4 regions of the Streptomyces sp. NPDC029014 genome follow, and region 1 is predicted to be linked to each of the others. Evidence: riboswitches for the same ligand, from Rfam matches in the RefSeq annotation. Region 1 holds a riboswitch; each other region holds the start of a gene.
What was found. A riboswitch is a leader RNA that binds a small molecule or an ion and turns the genes downstream of it on or off. The one in region 1 is predicted to bind cobalamin.
Positions count from the first base shown of each region.

Region 2: another riboswitch for cobalamin. It lies ahead of ACZ4VL_RS08890 (ABC transporter substrate-binding protein); the one in region 1 lies ahead of ACZ4VL_RS11710 (ribonucleoside-diphosphate reductase subunit alpha).
Region 3: another riboswitch for cobalamin. It lies ahead of cobN (cobaltochelatase subunit CobN); the one in region 1 lies ahead of ACZ4VL_RS11710 (ribonucleoside-diphosphate reductase subunit alpha).
Region 4: another riboswitch for cobalamin. It lies ahead of ACZ4VL_RS15280 (energy-coupling factor ABC transporter permease); the one in region 1 lies ahead of ACZ4VL_RS11710 (ribonucleoside-diphosphate reductase subunit alpha).

Region 1 covers NZ_JBVHVT010000017.1:11,861-16,510, forward strand. The annotation lists gene ACZ4VL_RS11710 (ribonucleoside-diphosphate reductase subunit alpha) at 1-2,291, opposite strand, end outside; cobalamin riboswitch at 2,441-2,569, opposite strand; gene ACZ4VL_RS11715 (GNAT family N-acetyltransferase) at 2,594-3,127, opposite strand; gene ACZ4VL_RS11720 (Uma2 family endonuclease) at 3,206-3,790, shown strand; gene ACZ4VL_RS11725 (YbdD/YjiX family protein) at 3,885-4,088, opposite strand; gene ACZ4VL_RS11730 (carbon starvation CstA family protein) at 4,085-4,650, opposite strand, start outside.
Region 2 covers NZ_JBVHVT010000012.1:21,076-25,725, reverse strand. The annotation lists gene ACZ4VL_RS08910 (sigma-70 family RNA polymerase sigma factor) at 1-692, opposite strand, end outside; gene ACZ4VL_RS08905 (bifunctional 4-hydroxy-2-oxoglutarate aldolase/2-dehydro-3-deoxy-phosphogluconate aldolase) at 934-1,596, shown strand; gene ACZ4VL_RS08900 (PfkB family carbohydrate kinase) at 1,697-2,686, shown strand; tRNA gene ACZ4VL_RS08895 (tRNA-Trp) at 2,733-2,809, shown strand; cobalamin riboswitch at 2,893-3,029, shown strand; gene ACZ4VL_RS08890 (ABC transporter substrate-binding protein) at 3,066-4,058, shown strand; gene ACZ4VL_RS08885 (FecCD family ABC transporter permease) at 4,055-4,650, shown strand, end outside.
Region 3 covers NZ_JBVHVT010000024.1:40,260-44,909, forward strand. The annotation lists gene ACZ4VL_RS15605 (precorrin-2 C(20)-methyltransferase) at 1-437, opposite strand, end outside; gene ACZ4VL_RS15610 (precorrin-8X methylmutase) at 434-1,081, opposite strand; gene ACZ4VL_RS15615 (hypothetical protein) at 1,078-2,658, opposite strand; cobalamin riboswitch at 3,200-3,337, shown strand; gene cobN (cobaltochelatase subunit CobN) at 3,375-4,650, shown strand, end outside.
Region 4 covers NZ_JBVHVT010000023.1:72,306-76,955, reverse strand. The annotation lists gene ACZ4VL_RS15295 (energy-coupling factor ABC transporter ATP-binding protein) at 1-814, opposite strand, end outside; gene cbiQ (cobalt ECF transporter T component CbiQ) at 811-1,560, opposite strand; gene ACZ4VL_RS15285 (energy-coupling factor ABC transporter substrate-binding protein) at 1,564-1,914, opposite strand; gene ACZ4VL_RS15280 (energy-coupling factor ABC transporter permease) at 1,919-2,611, opposite strand; cobalamin riboswitch at 2,640-2,837, opposite strand; gene ACZ4VL_RS15275 (flavodoxin family protein) at 3,169-3,924, shown strand; gene ACZ4VL_RS15270 (AMIN-like domain-containing (lipo)protein) at 3,983-4,513, opposite strand.

The DNA.
Region 1 (4,650 bases):
GCGGCGCGGGCGATCCTCGTCGCCGGACGCGAGCGCAGGTAGTACGTGGTCTTCAGGCCCTGCTTCCAGGCGTACGCGTACATCGACGACAGCTTGCCGATGGTCGGCGTCTCCATGAACAGGTTCAGCGACTGCGACTGGTCCAGGTACGGCGTACGGGCCGCCGCCATGTCGATCAGGCCGCGCTGCGGGATCTCCCACGCCGTGCGGTACAGCTCGCGGACCTCGGCCGGGATCCAGTTGAAGCCCTGGACCGAGCCGGAGGAGTCGCGCAGCGCCTCCCGGGTCTGGGCGTCCCACACGCCGAGCTTCTTCAGGTCCTCCACCAGGTAGCCGTTGACCTGGAGGAACTCGCCCGACAGCGTCTCGCGCTTGAACAGGTTGGACACCTGCGGCTCGATGCACTCGTACACGCCGGCGATCGAGGCGATCGTCGCGGTCGGCGCGATGGCCAGCAGCAGCGAGTTGCGCATGCCGGTCGTCGCGATGCGGGCGCGCAGCGCGTCCCAGCGCTCCGGCCAGGTGAGCTCGACACCGTAGTGGTCGGGGTGCAGCACGCCCTGGGCGGTACGGGTCTGCTCCCAGGCCGGGAGGGTGCCGTGCTTCTCGGCGAGGTCGGCGGAGGCCTCGTAGGCCGCCAGCATGATCCGCTCGGCGATCTTCGTGGAGAGGGCCTTGGCCGCGGCGGAGTCGAAGGGCAGGCGCAGCTTGAAGAAGACGTCCTGGAGGCCCATGGCGCCCAGGCCCACCGGGCGCCACTTGGCGTTGGAGCGGCCGGCCTCCTCGGTCGGGTAGAAGTTGATGTCCACGACCCGGTCGAGGAAGGTCACGGCGGTGCGGACGGTCTCGTCCAGGCGCTCCCAGTCCATCTCGCCCGTCTCGGCGAGGACGAACGCGCCGAGGTTGACCGAGCCGAGGTTGCAGACGGCCGTCTCGCCGTCGTTGGTGACCTCGATGATCTCGGTGCACAGGTTGGAGGAGTGGACGACCGTGCCCGGCAGGGCGGTCTGGTTCGCGGTCCGGTTGGAGGCGTCCTTGAAGGTCATCCAGCCCTGGCCGGTCTGCGCGAGGGTGCGCATCATGCGGCCGTACAGCTCGCGGGCCGGCATGGTCTTCTTGGCCAGGCCCGCCTGCTCGGCCTTGACGTAGGCGGCGTCGAACTCGTCGCCGTACAGGTCGACCAGCTCGGGCACGTCGGCCGGGGAGAACAGCGACCACTCGCCGTCGGCGTTCACGCGGCGCATGAACTCGTCCGGGATCCAGTGCGCCAGGTTCAGGTTGTGCGTGCGCCGGGCGTCCTCACCGGTGTTGTCGCGCAGCTCCAGGAACTCCTCGATGTCCGCGTGCCAGGTCTCCAGGTAGACGGCGGCGGCACCCTTGCGGCGGCCGCCCTGGTTCACGGCGGCGACGGAGGCGTCGAGGGTCTTCAGGAACGGGACGATGCCGTTGGAGTGGCCGTTGGTGCCGCGGATCAGCGAACCGCGGGCGCGGATGCGGGAGTACGACAGGCCGATGCCGCCGGCGTGCTTCGACAGGCGCGCGACCTGGTGGTAGCGGTCGTAGATCGAGTCGAGCTCGTCCAGCGGGGAGTCCAGCAGGTAGCAGGAGGACATCTGCGGGTGCCGGGTGCCGGAGTTGAAGAGCGTGGGGGAGGACGGCAGGTAGTCCAGGCGGCTCATCAGCCGGTACAGGGAGGCGACTTCCTCGACGGCCTCGATGCCGTCGTTCTCGGCCAGGCCGCAGGCCACGCGCAGCATGAAGTGCTGCGGGGTCTCGATGACCTGGCGGGTGATCGGGTGGCGCAGCAGGTAGCGGCTGTGCAGGGTGCGCAGGCCGAAGAAGCCGAAGCGGTCGTCGGCGCCCTCGCCGAGGGTGTGCTCGACCAGCGCGTCGAGGCGGCTCGCGTGCAGCCGGACGAACTCGGCGGTGCGGTCGGCGATCAGGCCCTCGCGGTGACCGACCTCGACCGAGGCGGAGAAGGAGGTGGCGCCCTGGCCAGCCGCCTCCTCGGCGACGGCGATCGTCAGCAGGCGGGCGGCGAGCCGGGAGTAGGCCGGGTCCTCGGAGATCAGACCTGCCGCGGCCTCGGTGGCCAGCCCGCGCAGCTCGGCCTCGTCGGCGGCCGCGCTGCGGCCGCGCAGGGCGGCGGCGGCGACCCGGCCGGGGTCGGTGTCGGGAAGGTCGGCGGTCAGCTCGGTGAGGGTGCGCAGCAGCGCGGCCCCGGGGCCCCCCTCAGTTCCGTTGTCGGACGGGTCGGACTCGGCGCGCGGTGCGGAAGGCGCGATGGTCACGGGGGGAGCTCTCCCTCGCTCGGCTCCGGGACGGCGGCGGTGCGGGCGCGAGCGGGCGCGCGCGGGCAAGGGCCCGTGGGAGGGCAGCACCGCGCGGCGTCCGCAGGCCCTACCGCGAGGCCCGGACGTGGTCGGCACCCGGTTCGGTCGAGCCGGGCGCGCCGTCGGCAGGTCGTCGGACTTCGGTGACACCGATGGGTGTACTTCATACCGTTGCGGGACAGTTCCGGATTCGCACCGGATTCCCCTGCGGCGACAGCGAGGATGAGCATACATGTGGGGGGAGGTTTCTGTGTGACCCCCTAGATGTTGTGTCCGCCCCTTTGCTGAGCGTGGCCCCACAGCTCCAGTCGGTAGGTGAGCAGGGTCAGTGCGGGGATCGGGGACCAGTCCAGTTCCGGGGTGCGGACGAAGCCCAGACGGGCGTAGATCCGCTGGGCGCCGCGCATCGCCGGCTGAGTGGAAAGGGTCAGCGCGGTGACCCCGTCGAGGGCCCGGGCCCGCTCGATGCACGCCCGTACGAGGGCCTCTCCGACGCCCGCGCCGCGCGCCCCGGGCGCCACGGCGAGCATCCGGAACTCGGCCTCGTGCGGGCCGGCGACGTCGGCGAGGGGGCTCCCGGGCGGGGCGAAGGTCACCCCGCCGAGCACCTCCCCGTCCCGGACGGCGACCAGCACCTCGCCGTCGGCGGCCCGGCCGGCCACGTCGCGCAGGACGTTCAGGTAGGTGTCGTCCTCGTTCTGGTCGAGCAGCCCGTCCCCGGTGTAGGCCTGCCCGGTGATCTCGCCGATCCGTTCGTACTCGTCGGTCTCGGCGATGCGGATGTCGATGTCCATGCCGCCGAGTGTGCCGGACGCGGGCGGGCGCCCGGGGCTATCGTCAGGGACAGCACCGTCGAGAAAGGCGAGCGAGGCATGAGCGTGATGACTCACCGGCCCCACATGCTGACAGAGGACTTCGAAGCCGTGGCGCGCATAGCGGCCCAAGAGAGGGAGGGGACGCGGCTGGAGTTCATCGACGGGATCATCAGGAGCAAAGCAATGCCGGACGGCGACCACGGGCGCATCATCCAGTGGCTGCTCAAGGTCTGCATGCAGTCACGGCCCGATCTGTTCCTGCACCCTGGCCAGGGGATCAAGGCGCAGGAGTACCGGGACGGGCGGGCGATCCCCGACGCGGTACTCGCGCACCCGGATGCTTTCGTCGGGCAGGGCGACTGGGTCGACCCGGCCCCGATCCTCATGGTCGTCGAGGTGACCTTGTGGGACTCCGACACGCAGCGCCGCGACCACGTCGAGAAGCCGCGTGCCTACGCGGAAACCGGCATTCCCGTCTACCTGCTCATCGACCGGGCCAAGGGCGAGGTGTCCGTCTACACCCAGCCCAACGGCCGGCGCTACGAGAGCGCGCACATCGTGCCGTACGGAATGGACATCGTCCTTCCCGACCCCGTCGGCATCACCCTCCAGACGGACGTCCTCAAGGACTGGGCGCGCTGATCCGGCCGCAACGCGCCGAGGGGCCCCGCCGGATGCGGCGGGGCCCCTCGGCGTGCGACGTGCGACGTGCGGCGTGCGGTGGTGCGGCGAGCGCTCAGCAGCAGCGGAAACCCTCGCGGGGGTCCGCCTCGCGGGCGTCGGTGCGGGCCCGTTCGAAGGCGCGGCGGGTCATGACCTCGGCGTCCGGATCGTGGGAGCGGGCGTGCACGACGTACCGGTCGTACGCCGCCTCGCCGGAGAACTCCCGCAGGTAGAACCGCGCCTTCGCCAGCGCGCCGCGCACCGCGCCGCCGCTCACGCCACGGGCTCCTTCGCGCGGCCGCCGCCCGAGTCGAGGCCGGCGGCGGCGAGTTCGGCCCGTTCCTGCGGGGTCGCGAGGAGCCCGGCCGGAGCGATGATCTTCGACTCGGTCCACGGGACCTCGGTGAGCCGCACCGATGCGGGGCTGCGGACGGCCCGGATGCAGGTGCGGGCCGCGTCCAGCAGCACGATGACGATCAGGACGGCGAACAGGCCGGACAGGACGCCGTCCACGGTGGCGTTGAGGACCACCGTGTGCATCTCGTCCATGTTCTTCGCGGGTGCGAGCACCTTGCCGGCGTCGATGCCGTCCTGGTACTTGTCGCGCTGGGCGAAGAAGCCGACCTTCACGTCGTCCGAGAAGATCTTCTGCCAGCTCGCGGTGAGGGTGACGGCCACGTCCCAGGCCAGCGGCACACCGGTCACCCAGGCCCACTTCAGCCGACCGGACTTGACCAGCAGGGTCGTGCAGACGGCCAGGGCCACCGCCGCGAGCAGCTGGTTCGCGATGCCGAACAGCGGGAAGAGCTGGTTGATGCCGCCCAGCGGGTCCTTGACGC
Region 2 (4,650 bases), on a different contig from region 1:
CCCGCGCACCGCATGCACTCCCGCGCGTGCCGGGCTATTCGCTTGCGCCACAGCGTGGACGGGTGCCCGTCCCAGCCGGCCGTCACCGCCTGCAGCATCTCGCACGGGGGCTGCGCGTCCAGGGCCCGCTCCACCACCCGCGCCGACTCCAGCTGGGCCTTCATCCGCTGCACCCGCACCGCCGTGTGCTGCGGGGACAGCTCCAGCGCCGTGGCCACCTCGGCCCGGGTCAGCTCGCCCGCACACTCCAGCCACCACAACGACAGCAGCGCCCGGTCGTCGGGCTCCAGCCAGCGGGTGGCCCGCGCCGTCTCGCGCCGCTGCCCCTCCAACTGCAGCCGTACGACGGTCAGGTCCACGAAGTCGGCGCCGGGGTCGGCGAGTTCCCAGGCGGCCTCCAGGCCGCTCTCCCCGGGCGCGGTACGCCGGGCCTGCCAGTACGCCCGTACGCGGTTCATCGCAATGGCCACCAGCCAGGACCGGAAGCTGTCGTCGGCGCGGAGGGTGCCCAGACCGTCGAGCGCGCGCAGCATCGTGTCCTGCACGACGTCGTCCACGTCGACTGACCCGTTCAGGGCACGCCCGACGACGTTGTAGACGAGCGGTAGGTAGGCGCCGACCAGCTCGTCCTGCGCGCGGGGATCGCCCGCGCGGGCGGCCGCGACCAGCTCTGCCGTGTGCTGTGTAGTCATATGAGGTTCCCTGTCCGTACCGGCGGTCGATGATGCCCGATACCAGGGAGACCGTCGAGCAGCGGCCGGATAACAGTTATTCGGAGGAAGATTTCGAAAACCGGTTTCGGGTGGGCGGGTCGAGGGGCGGCAGTGGCCGGGCAGCGGGGCGCGGGGCGGCCCCGTCGGGTCCCCGGCTTCTGCGGAACCCGGCGACAGGCCAGGGCGGGCCCGATAGGGTCTGCGCAAGGAGTTCCGTCGCGTGGAACGACCGGGGGGTCGCCTCGTGTCCTGCCATCCTTACGCAGCCCTCGCCGCCCAGCGACTGCTGCCGGTGCTGCGCACTCCGGGCGTGGACGACGCCGTCCGCCGGACCGAAGCCCTACTGGCCGCCGGCTGCCGGGTGGTCGAACTGACCACCACGACCCCCGGTTGGGCGCGGGCCGTCGCCCGGGTCGCGCCGCTCGCCGACGCGCACGGCCGCCCCGCGATGATCGGGGTCGGCACGGTCACCGCCGCCGGGCAGGCGGAAGCCGCCCTGGACGCCGGCGCCGCCTTCCTGGTCTCCCCGTACCCGGCCCCCGAAGTCCGGGACACCGCTGCCCGGCGCGGGGCGGTGTTCGTCGAGGGCGGCTTCACCCCCGGCGAGATCGCCGCCGCGGTGCGGTACGCGGGCGCCGCCAAGGTGTTCCCGGCGCACCTCGGCGGCCCCGGCTTCATCCGCTCCCTGGCTGCCGTGCTCCCCGCGGCCGTCCTGCTCCCGACCGGCGGCATCCGGCCCGCCGAGGTCCGGGACTGGCTCGACGCCGGGGCCGCGGCCGTCGGCATCGGCAGCGGCCTGCCGGACGATCCCGCGGAACTGGCCGCCGTCTTCGCGGAGCTGGCGGGCCCGTGCTGCGCCGCCTGCGAGGGGACGGGCCGCTGAGATGCCGGGCGGGTACGCGGACGGTGGCGCGGTGGATGCGGGCGGCGGCCCGGGCGAGGGGTTGGCCGGCACCCTGGACGCAGCCGGGGACGAGGGGGCCGTGGCAGACCCCCGGTACGACGTGGTGGTCCTCGGCGAGGTCCTGGTCGAGATCCACGCCGACACCGCCCTGCGGGCGGCCGCCGACGGCAGCCCGGCCCGGATCTCCTACTCCGGCGACGCCCTGAACGCCGCCGCGGCCGCCGCGGCGGCGGGAGCCCGGACCGCCCTCCTCACCGTCGTCGGCGATGACGAGCTCAGCGTTCCGCTGCTGCGCCGGGTCGCCGAACTCGGCGTGGACACCGCCCACGTCCACCGGGCCCCGCGGCCCAACGGGGCCTACCTCCTCGCTGCCGACACCACAGGCGCCCGCGAGTTCGTCTACTGGCGTACGCACAGCGCCGGATCCACCCTCTCGCCCGGACACGTGGAAGCCTGGCGGAACGTGCTGACCGGAGCCGGGGCCCTCATCACCAGCGGGATCACCGGTGCCCTGTCGGCCGGCAGCGGCGAGGCGGTGGTGGCCGCCGCCGAGACCGTGCACCGGGCAGGCGGGCACGTCTCGTACGACCCCAACTTCCGGCCCCGGCTGACCGGCCGGGCCGCGGCCCGGCAACTGCTGGCGCGGGTCGCCCCGCTGACCGGACTGCTGAAGACCTCCTGCCCCGACGACGCGCTCGCCCTCGTGGGCACCGCCGACCCCGGCGCCGCCGCAGCCCGTTACCGCGCGCTGGGCGCCCGTACGGTCGCGGTCACCGCGGGGGCGGACCGGCTGCTCCTGGACGACGGGACGCGGGCCGAGTACCACTCCGTGCCCGTCAACCCGGCTCCGGTCGACGCCACCGGAGCCGGGGACTGCTTCACCGGCACCGTCACCGCCCGGCTCGCCCTCGGCGACAGCCTCGCCGACGCCGTGGCCCACGGCATCGCCGCCGCGTCCCTGTCGGTCTCCGGGCGGGGCGGCACCGGCCGCGTCCCCACGTTCGCCCAGACCGCGGCCCTGGCCGCCACCCACCGCCGGCGCCGCGCCCCGGGGGACACGCACCCTTAATCGAGTGGATCTTCTCGCCGCGACATGGCATGGTTGTCCTCATCGAAGGGGTGTAGCTCAGCTGGTCAGAGCGTCGGTCTCCAAAACCGAATGTCGCAGGTTCGAATCCTGTCGCCCCTGCCACGGTGAACCGGTGGTTCACGTGTGAAGGCCCAGGTCCGGGTTGGCGGACCTGGGCCTTCGTCATGTCACCGCGCGTTCCGTGGCGTCTGGCAGACTGGTGTGGACCAACTCGGCGGTGCAGGACAGGAAACCGGTGCGAATCCGGTGCGGTCCCGCCACTGTGACCGGCCCGCCTCCCGCGGGCCGGAAGCCAGATACTGACGCACCGCCTCTTCACGTCGACCAGGGGACGAGGATCCCCCGGAGAGGCTTCGCCATGCCGCGTTCCCGCGCCCTGCTGCGTGCACTCGCCCCGATCACCCTGCTGGTACCGCTCGCCGCCTGTGGCGGGTCGAGCGGGGCCGGTCAGGGCGCCGCCCCGGGGAAGGCCGCCGCGCCCGGGTTCCCGTACACCACCGTCAACTGCGGTGTCACCAGCACCTACCAGGCCCCGCCGCAGCGGGCCGTCACCATGAACCAGCACGCCACCGAGCTGCTGCTCGCGCTCGGCCTGCAGGACCGGATGGCCGGGACCGCCTACCTGGACGACGCGGTGCTCCCCGCCTACGAGCCCGCCTACGACCGCATCAAGGTGCTGGCGAAGGAGTACCCGTCCAAGGAGGTGCTCCTCGGCGCCAACCCGGACTTCGTGTACGGCGGTTACTCCAGCGCCTTCGACAAGGCGCAGGGCCGCGACCGCGCGGCGCTCGCCGGGGCGGGCATCGACACCCGGCTCAGCGTGGAGTACTGCACCGACGGCCCGGTCGGCCTGGACCAGCTGAAGACCGAGATCACCGAGGTCGCCCGGACCTTCGGGGTGCCCGAGCGGGGCGAACGGCTCATTGCCGAGGAGCAGCGCCGCATCGACGCCGTCACGGCCCGGGTCAAGGACAGGGGCCGGCCCTCCGTCTTCGTCTACGACTCCGGCCAGGACAGTGCCTTCACCTCGGGCGGCCACGGCATCGGCAACGAGATCGTCTCCTTGGCCGGCGGGACGAACACCTTCGCCGACCTGGGGGACACCTTCGGCGACGTGTCGTGGGAGAAGGTCATCGAGCGGAGGCCCGAGGTCGTCCTCATCTACGACTACGGCGGCACCACCGTCGAGGCGAAGAAGCAGCGCCTGTTGAACGATCCGGCGCTCGCGGAGGTTCCCGCGGTCAAGAACCGGCGGTTCGCCGTGCTGCCGCTGTCCTCGGCCGTCCTCGGCGTGCGCGTCGCCGACGCCGTCGAGTCCCTGGGTCGCCAGCTCCACCCCGACGCCCCGTGACCCGCCCCCGTACGGGTCCTGGCCGCCGCCCGCCCGTCGCCGTGGTCCTGTTCGTCCTGGCCGCCGCGCTCCTCGCGTCGGCCGTGGCGGGGTTGGCCCTGGGGCCGGTCCGGATCGCCCCCGGGCAGGTGCTCGACCTGGTGCTCCGCGGACCCGGTCCGGGCGGCGGGGCGTTCGGCTCCATCGTGTGGGACGTGCGGATGCCGCGGGTGCTCCTCGGCGCCGTCGTCGGTGGCGGCCTCGCGGTGGCCGGCACCGTCCTGCAGGCCCTCGTCCGCAACCAGCTCGCCGACCCGTTCCTGCTGGGTGCCTCCTCGGGTGCTTCGGCCGGCGCGGTCCTCGTCATCGTCCTCGGGGCGGGAGCCGGCACCGCGGGCGCGGGGAGTCTCGCGGGCCTCGCCGGAATCGCGGGCGGGGCCGGGGTGCCCGCGGCCGCGTTCGCCGGGTCGATGTGCGCGCTCGTCGCCGTGTACGCGATGGCCCGGCGCGGCGGGAGCATGACGACCGGGCGGCTGGTCCTCGCCGGCGTCGCCGTCCAGTACGTCCTGTCCGCGCTCACCAGCCTGGTGCTCGTCCTCGCCGCCCGCCCCGA
Region 3 (4,650 bases), on a different contig from region 1:
ACGCCGGGGATGACCTCGGCCTCGTACCGGTCGGCGAGCCGCTTGTGCATGTGCATGTACGAGCCGTAGAACAGCGGGTCGCCCTCGGCGAGGACGGCGACGGTCCGGCCGGCGTCCAGGTGGGCGGCCAGGCGGGCGGCGGAGGCCTCGTAGAACTCCTCCATCGCGCCCTGGTAGCCGCCGGGGTGGTCGGTGGTCTCGGTGGTGACCGGGTAGACCAGCGGCTCCTCGATGTGGTCGGCGCGCAGGTGGCGGGCGGCGATGGAACGGGCGATGGAGCGGCCGTGGCGGGCGCTGTGGTACGCGACGACGTCGGCCTCGCCGATGACCTCGACGGCGCGCAGGGTCATGAGGGACGGGTCGCCGGGCCCGAGCCCCACCCCGTACAGACGGCCCTTGGCGCTGCTGGTACCAGCACTCGTGCTGTTGGTGGTCATTCTTCCTCGCTCGCGATCGCGTTGAGGGCGGCGGCCGCGATGGCGCTGCCGCCGCGGCGGCCGCGGACGACGAGGTGGTCGAGGCCCGAGGGGTGGGCTGCCAGGGCGTCCTTGGACTCGGCGGCGCCGATGAAGCCGACGGGCACGCCGATGACGGCGGCGGGGCGCGGCGCGCCCTCCTCGATCATTTCGAGCAGTCGGAAGAGGGCGGTCGGCGCGTTGCCGACGGCGATCACGGAGCCCTCCAACAGGCCGCGGTCGCGCCACACTTCGAGGGCGGCGGCGCTGCGGGTGGTGCCCATGCGCTGGGCGAGGGCGGGGACGGCCGGGTCGGAGAGGGTGCAGATCACCTCGTTGTCGGCGGGCAGGCGCTTGCGGGTGACACCGCTGGCGACCATCTGTACGTCGCAGAGGATGGGCGCCCCGGCGTGCAGGGCGGCGCGGGCGCGCAGGACGACGTCCGGGGTGTAGCCGAGGTCCCGGGGCAGGTCGGTCATTCCGCAGGCGTGAATCATGCGTACCGCGACCTGCGCGACGGAGGCGGGCAGCCCGGAGAGGTCCGCCTCTGCGCGGATCGTGGCAAAGGACTGGCGGTAGATCTCCGCGCCGTCCTTCTCGTACTCGAACACTGTGTACTCGCTCATTTCTTCGCTGCGTCGTCGTGGGAGGTGGTGCGGCGTGCGGACGCGAGGGCCGCGGCCAGCTGGTCGGAAGTCTTGAGGCCGCCGCCGTGGTGCGGGGGGCTGCCGGCGGGGGCGGAGAGGGCGTAGCCGTCGGGGGTGGCGACGAGGTCGACCCACGCGGTGCCGCGGGGGTGGCCGCAGCGGCGTTCGCAGCCGGACCAGTGCACGGGCAGCGGTCCGGTCGCGCGGGCCGCGACGGCCCGGGCGTCGGCGCGGACGTCGGCCAGGGACTTGGCGCAACCGGGCCGCCCGGTGCAGGCGGTGACGGAACGCCAGGGGTCGTCGGGTGCGGTGACGAGCCCGGCGTCGGCGAGGGCCGCCAGCGCCTCGGCGGCCCGGTCGGCCGCCAGACCGGGGACGACGATCCCCCGCCAGGGCGTGAGCCGCATCCGGCCGGTGAGCCGGGCCAGCAGCCGCCACTGGGCGGTGGTCAACCGGCCGAGCGGCGCGAGCACGCTGAGCGCGGCGGCCCCGCCGGGCCCGACGACGACCCCGGGCTCGGGCCCGGGCCCGTCCGTGAAAGCAACGCCGGCGGCGGGCAGGGGCACGGGCAGGGGCACGGGCACGGGCACGGGCACGGGCACGGGCACAACGGTGGCCGGAACGCCGACGGCCGCCAACCGAGCAGCCAACCCGGCCGCGCTCAGGGCGTGTTCGGGGGGCAGTTCGACGGCCCGCCAGGCACGGGTACCAGCCGCGCGGGCCGCATCGAGGAAGTACCGGGCGGCGACCACCGCGGCGCGCGGCGCATCGGCCGCGGCCACGAGCACCGCCGGCACCGCAACGCCCGCGGAACCGCGGGCCGTTCCGGATCCGACGCCGCCCCCGGGGCCGCCCGCCGCACCGACGCCGGACACCGGACCGGCGGACGCCGAACCGGACGACACCAAACCGGCAGACGCCGAACCGGCAGCCACCGAACCGCCGGACGCCGGACCGGCAGCCACTGCGCCCTGGGCAGCCGGGTCGGCGATCTGCGCGGTGGGCGTGGCGGCGACGAACACGTGGGCGTGTTCGTCGCCGCGGGCGATGACGGTGACGTCCGCGTCCAGCGACGCCACGTCACCGCGGCCGTCGTCGAGGGCGAACAGGAAGCGGCCGGACAGGGCGGCCGCGGCCGGGTCGGCGCACAGCAGTCGGTCCAGCTCGCCCACCCACGGGGCCACGTCCGGCAGCACCGGCAGCTCCAGGCCGGTCAGCGGTGAGGCGACGATGTTGCGGACCCGCTCGTGGGTGGGCGCGGGCAGCAGCCCGGCGCGGTCCAGCACCCCGGCCAGTTCGCCACCGCAGCTCGCACCGAGCCCGCGGAGCTGGGCGTTGCCGCGCGAGGTGAGGTCGATGTGCCCGTCGCCGAGCCGGTCGGCGGCGTCGGCGAGCAGCAGCGCCGCGTCCTCGCCGAGCATCCCGCCGGGGATCCGCACCCGGGCCAGGTACCCGTCGTCGGCCGCGTGGAGGCGCAGTGCGCCGGGGCAGGCGTCACCGCGCTCCCGTATGACGGGTTCGTCCCGTGCGGCGGGGGCGGAGGGGGGTGTGGGCATGGCGGCGAGCATACCCACGAATCCCGGCCCCCGACCTGTGGCCGTCACCACCTCCGACCTGCGGCCACCGGCAACCCGCAACCGGCAACCGGCACGGGTTCCGCGGGGCGGAGGCCGAACGGGCACGTGGTGGGAGCGAGGTCGCGGGGGCCGGGGGGCGGGGGGCGGGACGGGGCACGGCGGTCGTGGCGCGGGAGCACCGACGGGGCGGGCGTGGCCGGCCGGGCCGGGGCGTGCAGCCATCGCACGGCAGAAGTGCGCTCCCACCGCTCCCACCGCACCCCCAGCGCACCCCGTCGCCCCAGCGCACCCCGTCGCCCGCCGCACACCCCCATCGCACCCCCGCATGCCCCCCACACACCCACCCCCGCCCACCCCGCCCCCCACACCGCGAAGGCCCCCCGCGGGCCCGTCCCCACCCCTCCCCGCCCCTCCCCACCAGCGGTGTCCCGGCTCCGCGGCCCCGGCCGTCGCGGGCGGTGGGTGCGTGGTGACCCCCACTCCCGGCCAGGGGAAACGGCACCTAAGATGACCTTCGGCGTGCCATTCGGCCCGCTCATCGCCGAGGACGGCGACATGGGAGGAAGCCCGGTGCGATTCCGGCGCGGTCCCGCCACTGTGAACCCGGCAGAGCAGCCGCCGATCCGGGTGAGTCAGGAACTCCCGCCGTCCTCACTGCCCGGGGCGCGGAAACCCCGAGGAAGGCCTGCCGCCGCATGATCCTGCTGCTGTCGACGTCCGACACCGATCTGCTCAGCGCCCGAGCGGCCGCGGACGGCCCGGTGCCGTACCGGTTCGCGAACCCCTCCCGCCTTCCCCTCGACGACCTCTCCGGCCTCCTCGACGGCGTCGAGCTGGTCGTCGTACGCCTGCTCGGCGGCCTGCGGGCCTGGCAGGACGGCCTCGACCTGCTGCTGGCGTCCGAGCAGACCCGCCCCGTCGTCGTCCTGACCGGCGAACAGGCCCCGGACGCGCAGCTGATGGAGGCGTCGACGGTGCCGATCGGCATCGCTGCCGAGGCGCACGCCTACCTCGCGCACGGCGGCCCGGCCAACCTGGAGCAGCTGGCCCGCTTCCTGTCCGACACCGTCCTGCTCACCGGCCACGGCTTCGAGCCGCCGGCCGCCGCGCCCACCTGGGGCGCCCTGGAGCGCCCGAAGCCGTCGGCCCCCGGCACGCCCGCGCCGACGGCCGCACCCGCACCCACCTCCAGCCCCACCCCCACGCCCACCCCCGTCCCCCGCATCGCGGTGCTCTACTACCGTGCCCACCAGATGAGCGGCAACACGGGCTTCGTGCACACCCTGTGCGACGCGATCGAGGCGGCGGGGGGCTCCCCGATGCCGCTGTACGTGTCCTCCCTGCGCACCCCGGAGCCGGAGCTGCTGGCCACCCTGGAGGGGGCCGACGCGGTGATCACCACCGTGCTCGCGGCCGGCGGCACCCGCCCGGCGACCGCCTCCGCCGGCGGCGACGACGAGTCCTGGGACGCGGGCGCGCTCGCCGGCCTGGGCGTGCCGGTCCTGCAGGCGCTGTGCCTGACGGGTTCGCGCAGTGCGTGGGAGGAGAACGACGAGGGCCTGTCTCCGCTCGACGCCGCGACGCAGGTCGCCGTGCCCGAGTTCGACGGCCGTCTGATCACCGTCCCGTTCTCCTTCAAGGAGTTCGACGAGGACGGCCTGCCCGCGTACGTGGCGGACGCCGAGCGGGCCGCCCGGGTCGCGGGGATCGCCGTGCGCCACGCCCGGTTGCGGCACATCGCCCGCGCCGACAAGAAGATCGCGCTGGTCCTCTCCGCCTACCCGACGAAGCACTCGCGGATCGGCAACGCGGTCGGCCTCGACACCCCGGCCAGTGCGATGGTGCTGCTGCGCGCCCTCCTCGACGCCGGCTACGACTTCGGCCCGGCCGAGGAGATCCCCGGTCTGGTCTCCGGTGACGGCGACGAGATGATCCGCGCCCTGATCGAGGCCGGCGGCCACGACCAGGACT
Region 4 (4,650 bases), on a different contig from region 1:
AGGCGGCCAGGGCCTCGGGGGTACCGGGGCCCGCCGCGTCCGGCTCCAGCAGGTCCCGCGCCCGCAGGAACGCCGCCACCGCCGGCGACCAGGCCTGGCGCAGGCCCGCCGCGGCGAGCAGCTCCGGTTCGGCGAGCAGCTTCCCGGCCGGGCCGAAGCGGATGCCCGCCGGGGTCAGGACGGCCGCGTCGTCGGCCCAGCGCACCGCCAGCTCGACGTCGTGCGTGGCCATCACCACGGTGGTGCCGCGCGAGCGCAGCCCCGCCAGGGTGTCGAGCAGCCGCTCCTGCCCGTCCGGGTCGAGTCCGGCCGTCGGCTCGTCGAGGATCAGCACCCGCGGGGCCATCGCCACCGCGCCCGCGATCGCCGCGCGCTTGCGCTGCCCGTACGAGAGCAGGTGCGTGGGGCGGTCCCGCAGCGCGGTGATGTCGAGCGCGGCCAGCGCGGAGTCCACCCGGGCCCGTACCTCCGCGGCGGGCAGGCCGAGGTTCATCGGGCCGAAGGACACGTCCTGCTCCACCGAGGCGGCGAACAGCTGGTCGTCGGGGTCCTGGACCACCAGCTGGACCGCCGTCCGCAGCCGGGTCAGGCCCGCCCGGTCGTGGGCGACGGGCGCCCCGTCCAGCCGCAGTTCGCCCGAGCCGGGCCGCAGGCCCCCGCTGAGCAGCCGCATCAGCGTGGTCTTGCCGCTGCCGTTGCGGCCGAGCAGGACCAGCGCCCGGCCCTCGGCGATCGCGAAGTCCACGCCGGTCAGCACCGCCGGGCCGTCCTCGTACGCGTAGCCGGCCCCGGCCAGTTCCACCAACGGGTTCACAGGTACAGCCCTTTCAGGGTGAGAGTCAGCGCGGCCACGGCCGCGAGCAGGGCCGCCGAGGCCGCCAGGAAGCGCCACGACAGCGTCGCCTCGGGGACGAGCACCCGCAGTGCACCGTCGTAGCCGCGCCCGGCGAGGCCCGACTGGAGCCGCGCCGCGCGGTCGAAGGCCCGTACGAACGAGGTGGCGGCGAGCCCGGCCACCGAACGCCACGCCGCCGCCCGGCCCGCGTTCCCCAGGCGGGCCGCCTGCGCGCGCCGCACCTGGGCGAGGGAGTCGAGCAGCAGGAAGCCGATGCGGTACATGACCAGGGCCACGTCCACCACCGGCGCCGGCACCCCGGCCCGGACCAGCCGCGGCAGCACGTCCGACACCGGCGTGGTGAACGCGAACAGCAGCACCCCGAGCGAGGCCGCGGACGTGCGCAGCAGCAGTTCGGCGGCGAGCCGCGGCCCGTGCGGGGCCAGCGAGACCGGACCCGCCGGGCCGCCGAGCGCGACGAGCAGCGGCAGCGCCCCGGTGAAGCAGAAACCGAGCGGGATCCGGAAGGCCCGCCACAGCTGCCGCCCGGCGACCCCGGCCGGCCCGAGGAGCACGGCGAGGGTCGCGGCGGCCACGAGCGGTCCGCCGGGCCAGGGCGGCAGGCACAGGGCGCTGACCGTCAGACCCAGCCCGAGCAGCGCCTTCTCCAGCGGGTGGCGGCCCCGCCAGCGACTGCTGTGCGCGGCCACGTCGATCGGCAGCACCGGCTACGACTCCGCGGTGGGAGCCGGGGCGTCGCCGCCCGCCGCCGCGGCGGCCGCGCCTTGGCGGCGGCCCCGGCGGACGCCGAAGTAGTACGCGAGCACGCCCGCGCCCAGGGCCGCCTGGAGGGCGAACAGGGCCGACTCGACCTCCCCGGACGGGGGCTCGTACAGCGGGGAGAACCAGGGCTCGTAGTCCGGCTTCAGTTCGGTGATGGCCGCCTCCGCCTGCGCGTCGGCGCCCGCGAAGGGCTCCTCCTTGCCCTCGCCGAGGCCCAGGGCGAGGGGCAGGACGGCCAGCGCCGCCACCAGGAGCAGCAGCAGAACGTTGATCTTCGTGTTCCGGCTCGGGTTCATCGCGTCACACCGCCGTCTTCTGCTCGGAGCGGCCGGTGAGCTTCGCGACGCCCAGCCGGACCAGGTCGGACTTGCTCGACTGCATCAGCAGCCGCATCACGAGGACGGTCAGCAGGCCCTCGCTCACGGCGAGCGGGATCTGCGTGACGGCGAAGATGCCGCCGAACTTCGCGAGCGCGCCGAGGAAGCCCGTGCCCGGGTCCGGGAAGGCCAGCGCCAGCTGGACCGAGGTCACGCAGTAGGTGACGAGGTCGGCGAAGAAGGCGCCGAAGAACACGGACACCATCAGCGGGGCGTTGAAGCGCCGCAGCAGCAGGTAGGCGCAGTACCCCGACCAGGGTCCGGCGATGGCCATGGAGAAGACGTTGGCGCCGAGCGTGGTCAGTCCGCCGTGCGCGAGCAGCAGCGCCTGGAAGAGGAGGGTGATCGTGCCGAGCACCGCCATGATGGGCGGCCGGAACAGGATCGCGCCGAGCCCGGTCCCGGTGGGGTGCGAGCAGCTGCCCGTCACCGACGGGATCTTCAGTGCGGACAGGACGAAGGTGAACGCGCCGGACGCGCCGAGCAGGAGGGTGCTCTCGGGGTTGGCCTTCACCTCGCGGGTGAGGGCGCGCACCCCGTGGACGACGAAGGGAGCGGACGCGGCGCCCCAGGCGGCCGCGTGCAAAGGGGGCAGGAACCCCTCGGCTATATGCATGAGTGGGAGACCTCTCCAGCACCTCGTGGATGGACAACGCGCCCTGGCCGGTCTCCTGGCTCACGGGTACTGATGCCCTGGCTCCGCCTTCCCGGGCGGTGCGGGTCCCTACCCGCGCTGCCCAGTGGCTTTCCCGCAGGAGTGGAGCCGGACTTCCCGTTCACAGTGGCGAGGGCCGCACCGGTCTTGCACCGGTTTCCCGTACACCAAGGCCTGATGACCCTAATCGGCCCCGTGGACCCGTAACAACCCGGCTCCGGCCCGCCTGTTGGGCCCGGGGATTCCGCTTAGGGTCGGCGGCGTACCGGTGTGCTGGGGGCGGGCGGGCGAAACGGCGGCAGGGGCGCGGAAGTTCCGGCTCGGGTCGGCCGTCTGGAGGGACCGGCGCGTGCTGGGGCGCTCTTCCGTTCATGCGCTCCAACCGGCGCCGCCGGGGCGTGTGCGGGGTGCGGTCGGGAGGGGTGGCCGGAGCGTCCGGCCGCGAGGGGCCGGGAGTGACCACCCCGGACGGGCGCCTTCCGTTCGCCGCGGGGCCGGCGTCCCCGCAGGCTGGGAGGGTGGCCGCCGAACACGACACCGCGCACCCGCAGCGGGGGACGGACGCCGGGGCGTTCGACTACTCCGACCTGACCGCCGTCTACGTCAACTGCACGCTCAAACGCTCGCCCGAGACCAGCAACACGGAGGGCCTGATCGCGCGCAGCCGGGCCGTCATGGAGGCGGCCGGCGCCCGGACCTCCCTGATCCGCGCCGTCGACCACGACATCGCCACCGGAGTCTGGCCGGACATGACCGAGCACGGCTGGGAAACCGACCAGTGGCCGGTCCTGTACAGCCAGATCATGGACGCCGACATCCTCGTCCTGTGCGGGCCGATCTGGCTCGGCGACAACAGCTCCGTCATGAAGCAGGTCGTCGAGCGGCTCTACGCCTGCTCCTCGATCCTGAACGAGCACGGCCAGTACGCCTACTACGGGCGCGTCGGCGGTGCGCTGATCACCGGCAACGAGGACGGCGTGAAGCACTGCGCCATGAACGTCCTCTACAGCCTCCAGCACCTCGGGTACGCGATCCCACCGCAGGCCGACGCCGGCTGGATCGGCGAGGCCGGTCCGGGCCCCTCGTACCTTGACCCGGGCTCGGGCGGACCGGAGAACGACTTCACCAACCGGAACACGACGTTCATGTCGTGGAACCTGATGCACCTGGCGGCCCTGCTCAAGCACTCCGGCGGCATCCCCGCCCACGGCAACCAGCGCTCGGCCTGGGACGCCGGCTGCCGCTTCGACTTCCCCAACCCCGAGCACCGCTGACGGCCCGGGCCGTACGACCGGACGGTCGCAGGGCCGTCCGGCCGTACGGGGGCTCGGCTCAGCCGCAGCACACGTTGCGGTGCGCGACGTCCAGCACGAACCGGTCGGGCGAGCGCAGGGTGAACGAGGTGTACGACGGCTTGCTGTCGAAGGCGGCGCCGAAGGTGACGTACCCCTCGAAGTCGCCCGTCATGGCGAAGCCCTTCAGGGCGGGCAGGTCGATCGTGGCGAGCTTCGGCCCGCGGTAGGTGCTCTCGCCGGAGCGCAGGTGTGCGTCGGCGGGGTGCAGACGGATCTGGAGGAAGTGCTTCCCGGCCAGCGGGACGGGCTCGCCGGACCCGTCCCGGTACAGCCGCGGGACGCGGGTGACCTCGACGTCGGGGACGCGTCCCCGCAGGTCGACGACGATCCGGTCGTACGCGCAGTGCCCGGCCCAGCGGGCGTTCACGACGAGCGGGACGGTGGCGCGCCCGGAGGCCGCGGCGGCCGGGGCCGGGGCGGTGGAGGCGGGCGCGGCGAGGGCGATTCCGGCGGTGAGGAGGGCCCCCGTGGCAAGGGCCACGGTCTGCCGGCGGCGGAGGTGGTTCATGACGTCCCCCCTGGTTCTCAAGAGACGGGGACCTGTGTCACTGCCGGAGACACCCGCTGCGCGTCGATGGTTGCGGCAAAATCGACTAAATTTCTTATTCCGTCGAAATCGCCCGAACCGGCACCTCGCCGACGCGC